2 regions of the Streptomyces sp. NPDC048277 genome follow, and region 2 is predicted to be linked to the other one. Evidence: riboswitches for the same ligand, from Rfam matches in the RefSeq annotation. Region 2 holds a riboswitch; the other holds the start of a gene.
What was found. Region 2 has a riboswitch for cobalamin ahead of AB0D85_RS15960 (CbtB-domain containing protein). Riboswitches for the same ligand answer to the same signal wherever they lie in the genome.

Region 1 (4,604 bases), on a different contig from region 2:
GGTCAGTTCGGTCTGGGTGTCGGTGTGCTGGGCCACGGTGGCGATACGGCGGGCGGTGGCACGGCGGCCGACCTCGGTGAGCGGGCGGCCGTCCAGGGTGACGACTCCGGCGGTGGGGGCGAGGACCCCGGCCAGCAGCCTCAACAGGGTCGATTTTCCAGAGCCGTTGGGGCCGAGGATGCCGACGGTGTCGCCGGGGCGCAGGGTGAGGGTGACGCAGTCGACGACGACCTTGTCTCCCAAGCGCCGTACGACACCGTCCGCGTGGAGGCTGGTCATGCCCTGCTCCGTCCGCGGTAGAGCACGGCCACGAACGCCGGCACGCCGATCAGGGACGTCACCACGCCCACCGGGACCTCCTGGGGGTCGAGGACGGTTCGGGCCAGGGTGTCCACCCACACCAGGAAGACCGCCCCGGTCAGGGCCGTGACCGGCAGGAGGCGAGCGTGGCCGGCGCCGGTCAGGGCGCGGGTGACGTGCGGGAGGACCAGACCGACGAAGCCGATCGCGCCCGCGCAGCTGACCAGCGCGGCGGTGAGCAGCGCGGTCGCCGAGAGCAGGACCAGGCGGGTACGGGCGACATGGACACCGAGTCCGGCGGCGGCCTCGTCGCCGAAGGCGAAGGCGTCCAGAGTACGGGCGTACCCGAGGCACACCGTGAGGACCACGGCGAGCACGACGGCGCACAGCAGCACCTGCCCCCAGTCCGCGCCGGTCAGCGAGCCGAGCAGCCAGAACAGGACGCCCCGGGTGGTCTCGGCGTCGGCGGAGGTCAGCACGATGAAGGAGGTCAGCGCGGAGAACAGCTGCATGGCGGCCACGCCGGACAGCACCACCCGGTCGGTGCTGCCGCCGAGGGTGTGGCTGAGCAGCAGCACCAGGGCGAAGGAGAGCAGCGCGCCGAGGAAGGCGCCCGCCGACAGCGACACGACGCCTCCGCCCACGCCGAGTACGACGACGGCGACCGCTCCCGTGGACGCGCCGGAGGAGACCCCGAGCACGAACGGGTCGGCGAGCGGATTGCGCAGCAGCGACTGCATGACCGCGCCGCACACGGCGAGTCCGGCCCCGCACACGGCGGCGAGCAGGGTGCGCGGCATCCGCAGGTTCCACACGATGCCGTCCCGCAGCGGCGCCAACGTGCTCTCGCCGAGCCCGAGATGGGCCGCGACGGACGCCCAGACGTCACCGGTGGAGATGTCGGCGGGGCCGATCGTCACCGCCACGGCGATCGACACGAGCAGCGCGAGCAGGCCCCCGCCCGCCGACAGCAGGGCACGGACGCTCACTTGGCGAGCCCGAAGTCACGCAGACCGGCTGCGACCTTCTCGATCCCTTCGACCGTGCGGATGGACGGGTTCATGGCCTGCCCGCTCAGCAGGACGTACCGCTTCTTCTTCACTGCGGTCAGATTGCGGGTGGCGGGGTTGGTCTCCAGGTAGTGGATCTTCGCCTTCGCGGTCTCCGCGGTCTGCTGCTTGCGGGTCAGGTCGCCGATGACGATGACATCGGGGTCGCGGTCGGCGACGGTCTCCCAGCTGATCTGGGGCCACTCGTCGTGGGTGTCGGCGAACGCGTTCTTCGCGCCGACGGCACGGGTGATGGCGCCGGGCGCGCCGCAGCAACCGGCCAGGTAGGGCGACTGGGAGTTGGCGAACCAGTACATGAGGGACACGTCCGAGGCGTGCAGTCCGGCGGTGGCCGTGCTCACCCGCTTCTCCAGTGAAGCCACGAGCGTCTCGCCCCGCTTCTCGACGTCGAAGGCGCGGGCCAGATCGCGTATCTCGCCGTACACGGCGTCGAGGGTGAGGGGTGTGGAGCGCGATCCGTCGCCGCCGCTGTCGTTGTCCTTGCCCTCGGAGCAGTCGGACGGCGAGACGTACGTGGGCACGCCCAGCTTCTCGAACTGCTCGCGGGTGGCGACCCCGCCCGTGCCGAGGGTGGAGACGAACGAGGCGGTGACGAAGTCGGGTTCGGCGTCCAGGACCTTCTCGAAGGAGGGGTTGTTGTCGGCGAGGCGCGGCACGGACGCGTTGGCCTTCTCCAGGCCCTTCATCACCGGGTCGGTCCAGGTGGCCGTACCGGCCATGCGGTCGGCCAGGCCGAGGGAGAGCAGGATCTCGGTGGTGCCCTGGTTGAGGGAGACGGCCCGCTTCGGGGCCGACTTCAGGGTGACCTTGTCACCGCAGTTGTCGAGGGTGACCGGGTATCCGGCGGCAGCGGTCCGCCCTGTCTTCGCGTCGTTGTCGCCGCCGGAGGAGCCGCAGGCGGTGAGCAGCAGGGCGGAGGTGAGGAGAAGCGCCGGGGTGCGCAGAACGGCGGGGGTGCGGAGCACGGGCATGCCTTTGGGGTCGGGGCTCGTACGCGGAGCCTGGCCTACGGTCGTCCCTCCGCGCCGGGGCGCGAAGGTGCCAGCAGGTCTTCGGACTCGGGTTCGTCCGGCCGGGGCGCCTTCCCGGTCTCCCAGTGGCATGCGTACCCCGCCCGTCCCCCTCACCGCTGCGCGTCAGCTCCGGATTCGCACCGGATTCCCTGACCACGGATGTGGCACGACTGGCTCTGAGAGGTTATCAAGATCGGCCCGTGATCGGATCGTGGAGGGCCGGTCGGGGGCTGCAGGATGGGGCCGTGCCGAAGAACCCGCCCGAGTCCATGCAGTACCACCTGCGCCGGCAACTCAACGCCCACGCGACCGAGCACTGGCCGCAACTCACCCGGGTCCACGTCCGATTCCGAGCCGGATTCGCCTATGTGGACGGCGAGTTGAGGGACGGCGAGCGGCTGCCGCTGTGCCGCCTGCGCTTCACCGGCGTCCTGCACACCTGGGGCTTCGCCCGCTACGACGCGGGCAGCGACGGCTACCGGGACGACATCCTCTCCAGCGGTCTGCCGGCCGGCTCGGCGGAAGAGGCCCTGGACTGCGCGGGCGGCCTGTACCTCGCACCTCACCCGCCGGGCGGCCCCGGGCCGACGCGCGTGCCGACGGGACTCGTGCTCCTCGTGGGCCCACCGGCCTCCGGCAAGACCAGCTTCGTACGGGCACTGATCGCGCATGGCCGGATCGACGAGGGCGCCGTGGTCTCCAGCGACGAGATCCGCGCGGAACTCCTCGGTACCTCACCCGGCGACGTGGCCCCCGACGCGGCGGACGCGCGAATCTTCGAGGAACGCGACCGCAGGATCGCCGCCCGGCTCGCCGCAGGACACACAGCGGTCGCCGAGTCCACGAACGTCACCCCACAGGCACGCACCCGGCTCATCGCCATCGCCAGGCGCTTCCACGCCCCGGTGACCATGCTGCGATTCACCCCGGACCTCGGCACTCTTCTCCGACAGCACGCGGAGCGCGGCCGCACCGACGTCACCGCCGCGGACGTCCGCGCCTACGCCGCGGTCATGGCCCGTCACGCCGGGGCCGACCAACTGCGCGCCGAGGGCGCGGACGCCGTCCACGACGTCCCCGGGCGCCTTCAAGGAGCCACGCCCACGGAGGCCGCGGCGCACTTCTCATTCGCCTGACGAGGCGACACATCCAGGCTCACCCTCCCGCGGGTTCAGATACATGAATATTGAACACGTGCATGTACATTCCGTCGGGTGGCATGCAAGACTCCTCCAACCCCCGTGCACCACAGTCCAGTTGGAGAGGCAGGCAGTCATGTCCATCTCCCGGCGGGCCGTGCTGGCCACCGTGGGCGGCGCCGCAGCCGCCTGCGCCTCCGCGCCTCCGTCCGCGCACGCCCAGACAGGGACCGGCCAGGTGCCGGCCGTCACCCTGCACGCCCTCACCGCCGCGGCCGACTACGCCGCGGACAAGGTCCGCGCCGTCGCACCCGGCGTGGACGGGTTCCCCCTCGCCACCAAGTTCGAGAAATGGGTCTACTCCCAGGACGGCGGCTGGGTCGGCGGATTCTGGCCCGGCACGCTGTGGATGTGCTGGCTCCACACCAAGGACGACTTCTTCCGCGACCTCGCCCTCGACTCGGCCAGCGGACTCGCCCCCCGCCAGTACGACACCAGCACCCACGACCTGGGCTTCCTGTTCACCCCGTCCTGGATCACCGCATGGCGGCTGACCGGTGACACAACCTGGCGCGACGGCGCCGTCCAGGCCGCCCGCACCCTCAGTCGCCGCTACAACCCCCACGGCCGCTACATCCGCGCCTGGGGCGCACTGGACAGCCCGACCAACGCCGGGCGCATCATCATCGACACGATGATGAACCTCGATCTGCTCCTCTTCGCCACCGAGCAGACCGGCGACACCACCTACCTCGACATCGCCGTCGAACACGCCAGGACCACCCAGCACCTCTTCCCCCGTGCCGACGGCTCCACCCCGCACGTCTACGACGTCGACCCGTCGACCGGCGTCCCCATCGGACCCGGCACCGTCCAGGGCTACAGCGCCACCTCCTGCTGGTCCCGCGGACAGGCCTGGGGCATCTACGGATTCACCACCCTCTACCGCCGCACCGCCGACTCCGGGTTCCTGGCCACCGCCTCCCGGCTCGCCGACTACGCGATCGGCACCCTCACTCCCGACCACATCCCCGTCTGGGACTACCGCGCACCGCAGCAACCCCACGACATCAAGGACGCAT
Region 2 (4,604 bases):
TACGGCTACTCCACCGAGTTCGACGTGGAGCGCTACTTCCGCGACGCCCCGCTGATGATCGTCGGCGAGGGCACGAACGAAATCCAACGCAACGTGATCGCCGCGCAGTTGATGAAGCGCGGCGGACTGGAGGCCTGAGGCGGGGGATCAGACGGCGGCCCGCCGGGACGCCCTCCGGCGGGCCGTCGCGCTGCGGGCGGACCGGCCGCGAGAAGATCGTCCGTGACCGATGTGCCCATCAGACCCTGGAAGGAACCGACGAGATCATGCGTGTCACCGTGGCCCGCGACCTGACGGAGGCGTCCCGATGAGCGACGTCCTGCTGCACACGACCGGCCGGGCCGCACACCTCACCCTCAACCGGCCGAAGGCCATCAACGCGCTCTCGCACGCGATGGTGCTGTGCATCGCCGACGCCCTGACGGCCTGGGAGCACGATCCGGCCGTCGAGACCGTGGTCATCACCGGTGCGGGGGAGCGCGGCCTGTGCGCGGGCGGCGACATCCGCGCCGTCCACGACGACGCCCGCGACGGGGACGGCACCGCCTCGGCCGCCTTCTGGTACGACGAGTACCACCTCAACGCCAGGATCGCCCGCTACCCCAAGCCGTACGTCGCGATCATGGACGGCATCGTGATGGGCGGCGGTGTCGGCGTCTCCGCGCACGGCAGCGTCCGCATCACCACCGAGCGGTCACGGATCGCCATGCCGGAGACGGGCATCGGCTTCGTCCCCGACGTCGGCGGCACCCGTCTGCTCGCCCTGGCCCCCGGCGAACTGGGCACCCATCTCGCCCTGACCGGCGCGGGGATCGGCGCCGCCGACGCGCTGCTGTGCGGACTCGCCGACCACTTCATGCCGTCCGCCTCGATCCCGGCGTTCCTCGACGACCTCGCCGAACTGCCCGTACCGGAAGCGCTCGCGCGCCATGCGCGGTCGGCGCCCGACGGGGAGCTGGCCGGCCACCGGGCGTGGATCGACGCCTGCTACCCGGCCGACACGGTCGAGGAGATCGTCCGGCGGCTGTCGGCGCACGGCGACCCGGCCGCGAAGCAGGCGGCGGAGACCCTCCTCACCAGGTCACCGACCTCCCTCAAGGTCACCCTGGAGGCACTGCGCCGCGCCCGGCGACTCGGTTCGCTGGAGCGGGTCCTGGACCAGGAGTACCGCGTCTCCTGCGCGACCCTCGCCACCCCTGACCTGGTGGAGGGCATCCGCGCCCAGGTCGTCGACAAGGACCGCGACCCGCGCTGGTCCCCGGCCACCCTCGCCGAGGTCACCGACGCCGATGTCGACCGCTTCTTCGCCCCGCTCGGCGAGCGCGAACTGGGTCTCGCCCCGCCCGGATGAGGCGGGCCGTCGACCGCCCAGCAGGCAGGAGATGAAGATCACGCCCGGTGACGCGGTCTTGGCCGTGCCCCTGACACGCGGTACGGTCTGTCCGATATCGACGACGGCGAGACGGAAGCCGGTGGGAATCCGGAACGGTCGCGCCACTGTATGCAAGAGCCCCCGGGCGCTTGTGAGTCAGACCCGTGGCCGTCGTCATGTGCACCACCGAGATGGGACGCGAACTCCCAGAGGAGGTCCTGCCATGGCGCAGACCGTCGCTCCGCCGACAGCCAACACCCCCGCCGTTCCCGCCAAGCTGCCGCTGTCCGCGATAGCTCCCTGGGCGGTCTTCTTCGGCATCCTGATGCTCGTCCTGCTCTACTTCGTCGGCGCCGAGCAGGGCGCCACCTCCGTGTTCAACGGCACGGACGTCCACGAATGGGTGCACGACGCCCGCCACCTGCTCGGCTTCCCCTGCCACTGACGCGAGGGACGCCGAACACCTCATGAACTCCGCAACGGTACGGAACCTCCTGGTACGGGGCATGCTCGCCGGCCTGGCCGCCGGCGCGCTCGCCCTGATCGTCGCCTACCTGCTCGGTGAACCGAACGTCGACAAGGCGATCAGTTTCGAGGACGCCCACTCGCACGAGCACGAGATGGCGGTCGTCTCCCGCTCCCTGCAGTCCACCGCGGGCCTGGCCACCGGCGTGCTGGTCTACGGGGTCGCCTTCGGCGGTATCGCCGCCCTCGCCTTCAGCTTCGCCCTCGGCCGTGTCGGGCGCTTCTCGCCGCGGGCGACGGCGCTGCTGCTGTCGGGCTGCGCGCTGCTCGCCGTGTACGTGGTGCCGTTCCTCAAGTACCCGGCCAACCCGCCGTCGGTGGGCGACCCGGACACCATCGGCAAGCGCACCACCCTGTACTTCCTGATGATGCTGCTCAGCGTGCTGCTGGCGGTGGCCGCGACCATCCTCGGCAAGCGGCTCCGGCCGAGACTGGGCACCTGGTGGGCGACCGTGCTCGCGGTGGTCGCGTTCGCCGTCGTGATCGGGCTGGCGTACCAGTTCCTGCCCGCCGTCAACGAGGTGCCGAAGGACTTCCCGGCCACCCTGCTGTGGCGGTTCCGGCTCTCGGCACTGGCCATCCAGCTGACGCTCTGGGGCGGATTCGGGCTGCTCTTCGGCGAGTTGGCCGAGCGCGTGCTCCACCCGAGGCCGGCGAAGGCTCCGGCCGCCGCGCGGACGGTGTCCGCGGCACACTGAACGACACGCGAGGGCCCTTCGGAACCGTCCGGGGGCCTTCTCGCGTGCGCCCGCACGGTCAGCGCTCGGGGGCGTCCGCCTCCGGCCGGGTGGTCGCGAGGTAGGCCCGCACCAGGGCCTGGCCCGTCCGGCAGCGCACGGGACGGCAGTCGGGGCAGTGCCTCACATGGTCCAGGTAGGTGTCGTAGCGGTCCTGGGCGGCGGGCGCGAGGGAGTTCTCCACGGTGCGTCCTCTCGTGAGGGCCCGGGGGCGCGGGAGTTGACTGATGTTCAGTATGTCCCGTCGGCGGCCTTCCGGAACGTCCGCGGCACCCGTTCGTGAGCGGTTCGCACGACCGTCCACCGCGCGCCGCGTGCTCCGCGTATCCTCGGCGGCCCGCTGTGAACCAGCCGTGAACCCGCCGTGTCTTCGGCGTGCGGCCGGTGCCGCACTCGCGTCCGGTGGCGCAGGCAAGGAAAGATGGGCGTCGAGTGATCGATCAACGACTGCGGAGGAAGTGGACTCATGCCGCATGAGCGAGCGGGCCGGCCGGCGGCTCCGGAGGACCTCGTCGACGTGGCCCGGCTGGTCACGGCCTACTACGCGCTGCACCCCGACCCGGCCGACCCGAACCAGCGGGTCGCGTTCGGCACCTCGGGACACCGCGGATCGTCGCTGACGACCGCGTTCAACGAGGACCACATCGCAGCCACCAGCCAGGCCATCTGCGAGTACCGGAGCGGCCAGGGTACCGACGGCCCCCTCTTCCTGGGCGCCGACACCCACGCCCTGTCCGAGCCCGCCAAGGTCACGGCGCTGGAGGTCTTCGCCGCCAACGGCGTGACCGTCCTCGTCGACAGCGCCGACGGCTACACCCCCACCCCCGCCGTCTCGCACGCCATCCTCACCCACAACCGCGGCCGTACGACCGGCCTCGCGGACGGCGTCGTCGTCACGCCCTCGCACAACCCGCCCGCCGACGGCGGCTTCAAGTACAACCCGCCCAGCGGCGGCCCCGCCGCCTCCGACGCCACCTCCTGGATCCAGGACCGCGCCAACCAGATCATCGCGGGCGGGCTGAAGGACGTACAGCGCATCCCGTACGAGCGTGCGCTGGCCGCGCCCACCACCGGCCGGTACGACTTCATGGGCGTCTACGTCGACGACCTGCCCAGCGTCCTCGACCTCGACGCGATCCGCGCGTCCGGGCTGCGCATCGGCGCCGACCCGCTCGGCGGGGCCTCCGTCGCGTACTGGGGCCGCATCGCCGAACGCCATGGGCTCGACCTCACCGTAGTGAACCCCTACACCGACCCCACTTGGCGGTTCATGACGCTGGACTGGGACGGCAAGATCCGCATGGACTGCTCCTCGCCGTACGCGATGGCCTCGCTGATCGAGAAGCGGGACGAGTTCCGGGTCGCCACCGGCAACGACGCCGACGCCGACCGGCACGGCATCGTCACCCGCGACGCCGGCCTGATGAACCCCAACCACTACCTCGCCGTCGCCATCTCCTACCTCTACCGCCACCGCGAGCAGTGGGCGGCGAGTGCCGGCATCGGCAAGACCCTCGTCTCCTCCTCGATGATCGACCGGGTCGCCGCCGACCTCGGCCGCCAACTCGTCGAGGTGCCGGTCGGGTTCAAGTGGTTCGTGGACGGACTGGTCAGCGGTGCCATCGGGTTCGGCGGCGAGGAGTCGGCCGGCGCGTCCTTCCTGCGCCGGGACGGTTCCGTCTGGACGACCGACAAGGACGGCATCCTCCTCGCCCTGCTCGCCTCCGAGATCACGGCCGTGACGGACAAGACCCCGTCCGAGCACTACGCCGACCTGACCGCCCGCTTCGGCGCACCGGCCTACGCCCGTATCGACGCCCCGGCGACCCGCGAGGAGAAGGCCCTCCTCGCCAAGCTCTCCCCGGCCCAGGTCACCGCCGAGACCCTGGCGGGCGAGCCGGTCACCGCCGTCCTCACGGAGGCGCCGGGCAACGGCGCGGCGATCGGCGGCATCAAGGTGACGACGGAGA

Region 1: another riboswitch for cobalamin. It lies ahead of AB0D85_RS50245 (ABC transporter substrate-binding protein); the one in region 2 lies ahead of AB0D85_RS15960 (CbtB-domain containing protein).

Annotation. Positions count from the first base shown of each region.
Region 1 is NZ_JBEZLQ010000050.1:9,599-14,202, reverse strand. Features, by position in the region: gene AB0D85_RS50255 (ABC transporter ATP-binding protein) at 1-279, opposite strand, end outside; gene AB0D85_RS50250 (iron chelate uptake ABC transporter family permease subunit) at 276-1,289, opposite strand; gene AB0D85_RS50245 (ABC transporter substrate-binding protein) at 1,286-2,341, opposite strand; cobalamin riboswitch at 2,396-2,573, opposite strand; gene AB0D85_RS50240 (ATP-binding protein) at 2,629-3,519, shown strand; gene AB0D85_RS50235 (glucuronyl hydrolase) at 3,659-4,604, shown strand, end outside.
Region 2 is NZ_JBEZLQ010000006.1:158,300-162,903, forward strand. Features, by position in the region: gene AB0D85_RS15950 (acyl-CoA dehydrogenase family protein) at 1-138, shown strand, start outside; gene AB0D85_RS15955 (enoyl-CoA hydratase/isomerase family protein) at 308-1,351, shown strand; cobalamin riboswitch at 1,419-1,559, shown strand; gene AB0D85_RS15960 (CbtB-domain containing protein) at 1,596-1,817, shown strand; gene AB0D85_RS15965 (CbtA family protein) at 1,840-2,595, shown strand; gene AB0D85_RS15970 (hypothetical protein) at 2,654-2,818, opposite strand; gene pgm (phosphoglucomutase (alpha-D-glucose-1,6-bisphosphate-dependent)) at 3,101-4,604, shown strand, end outside.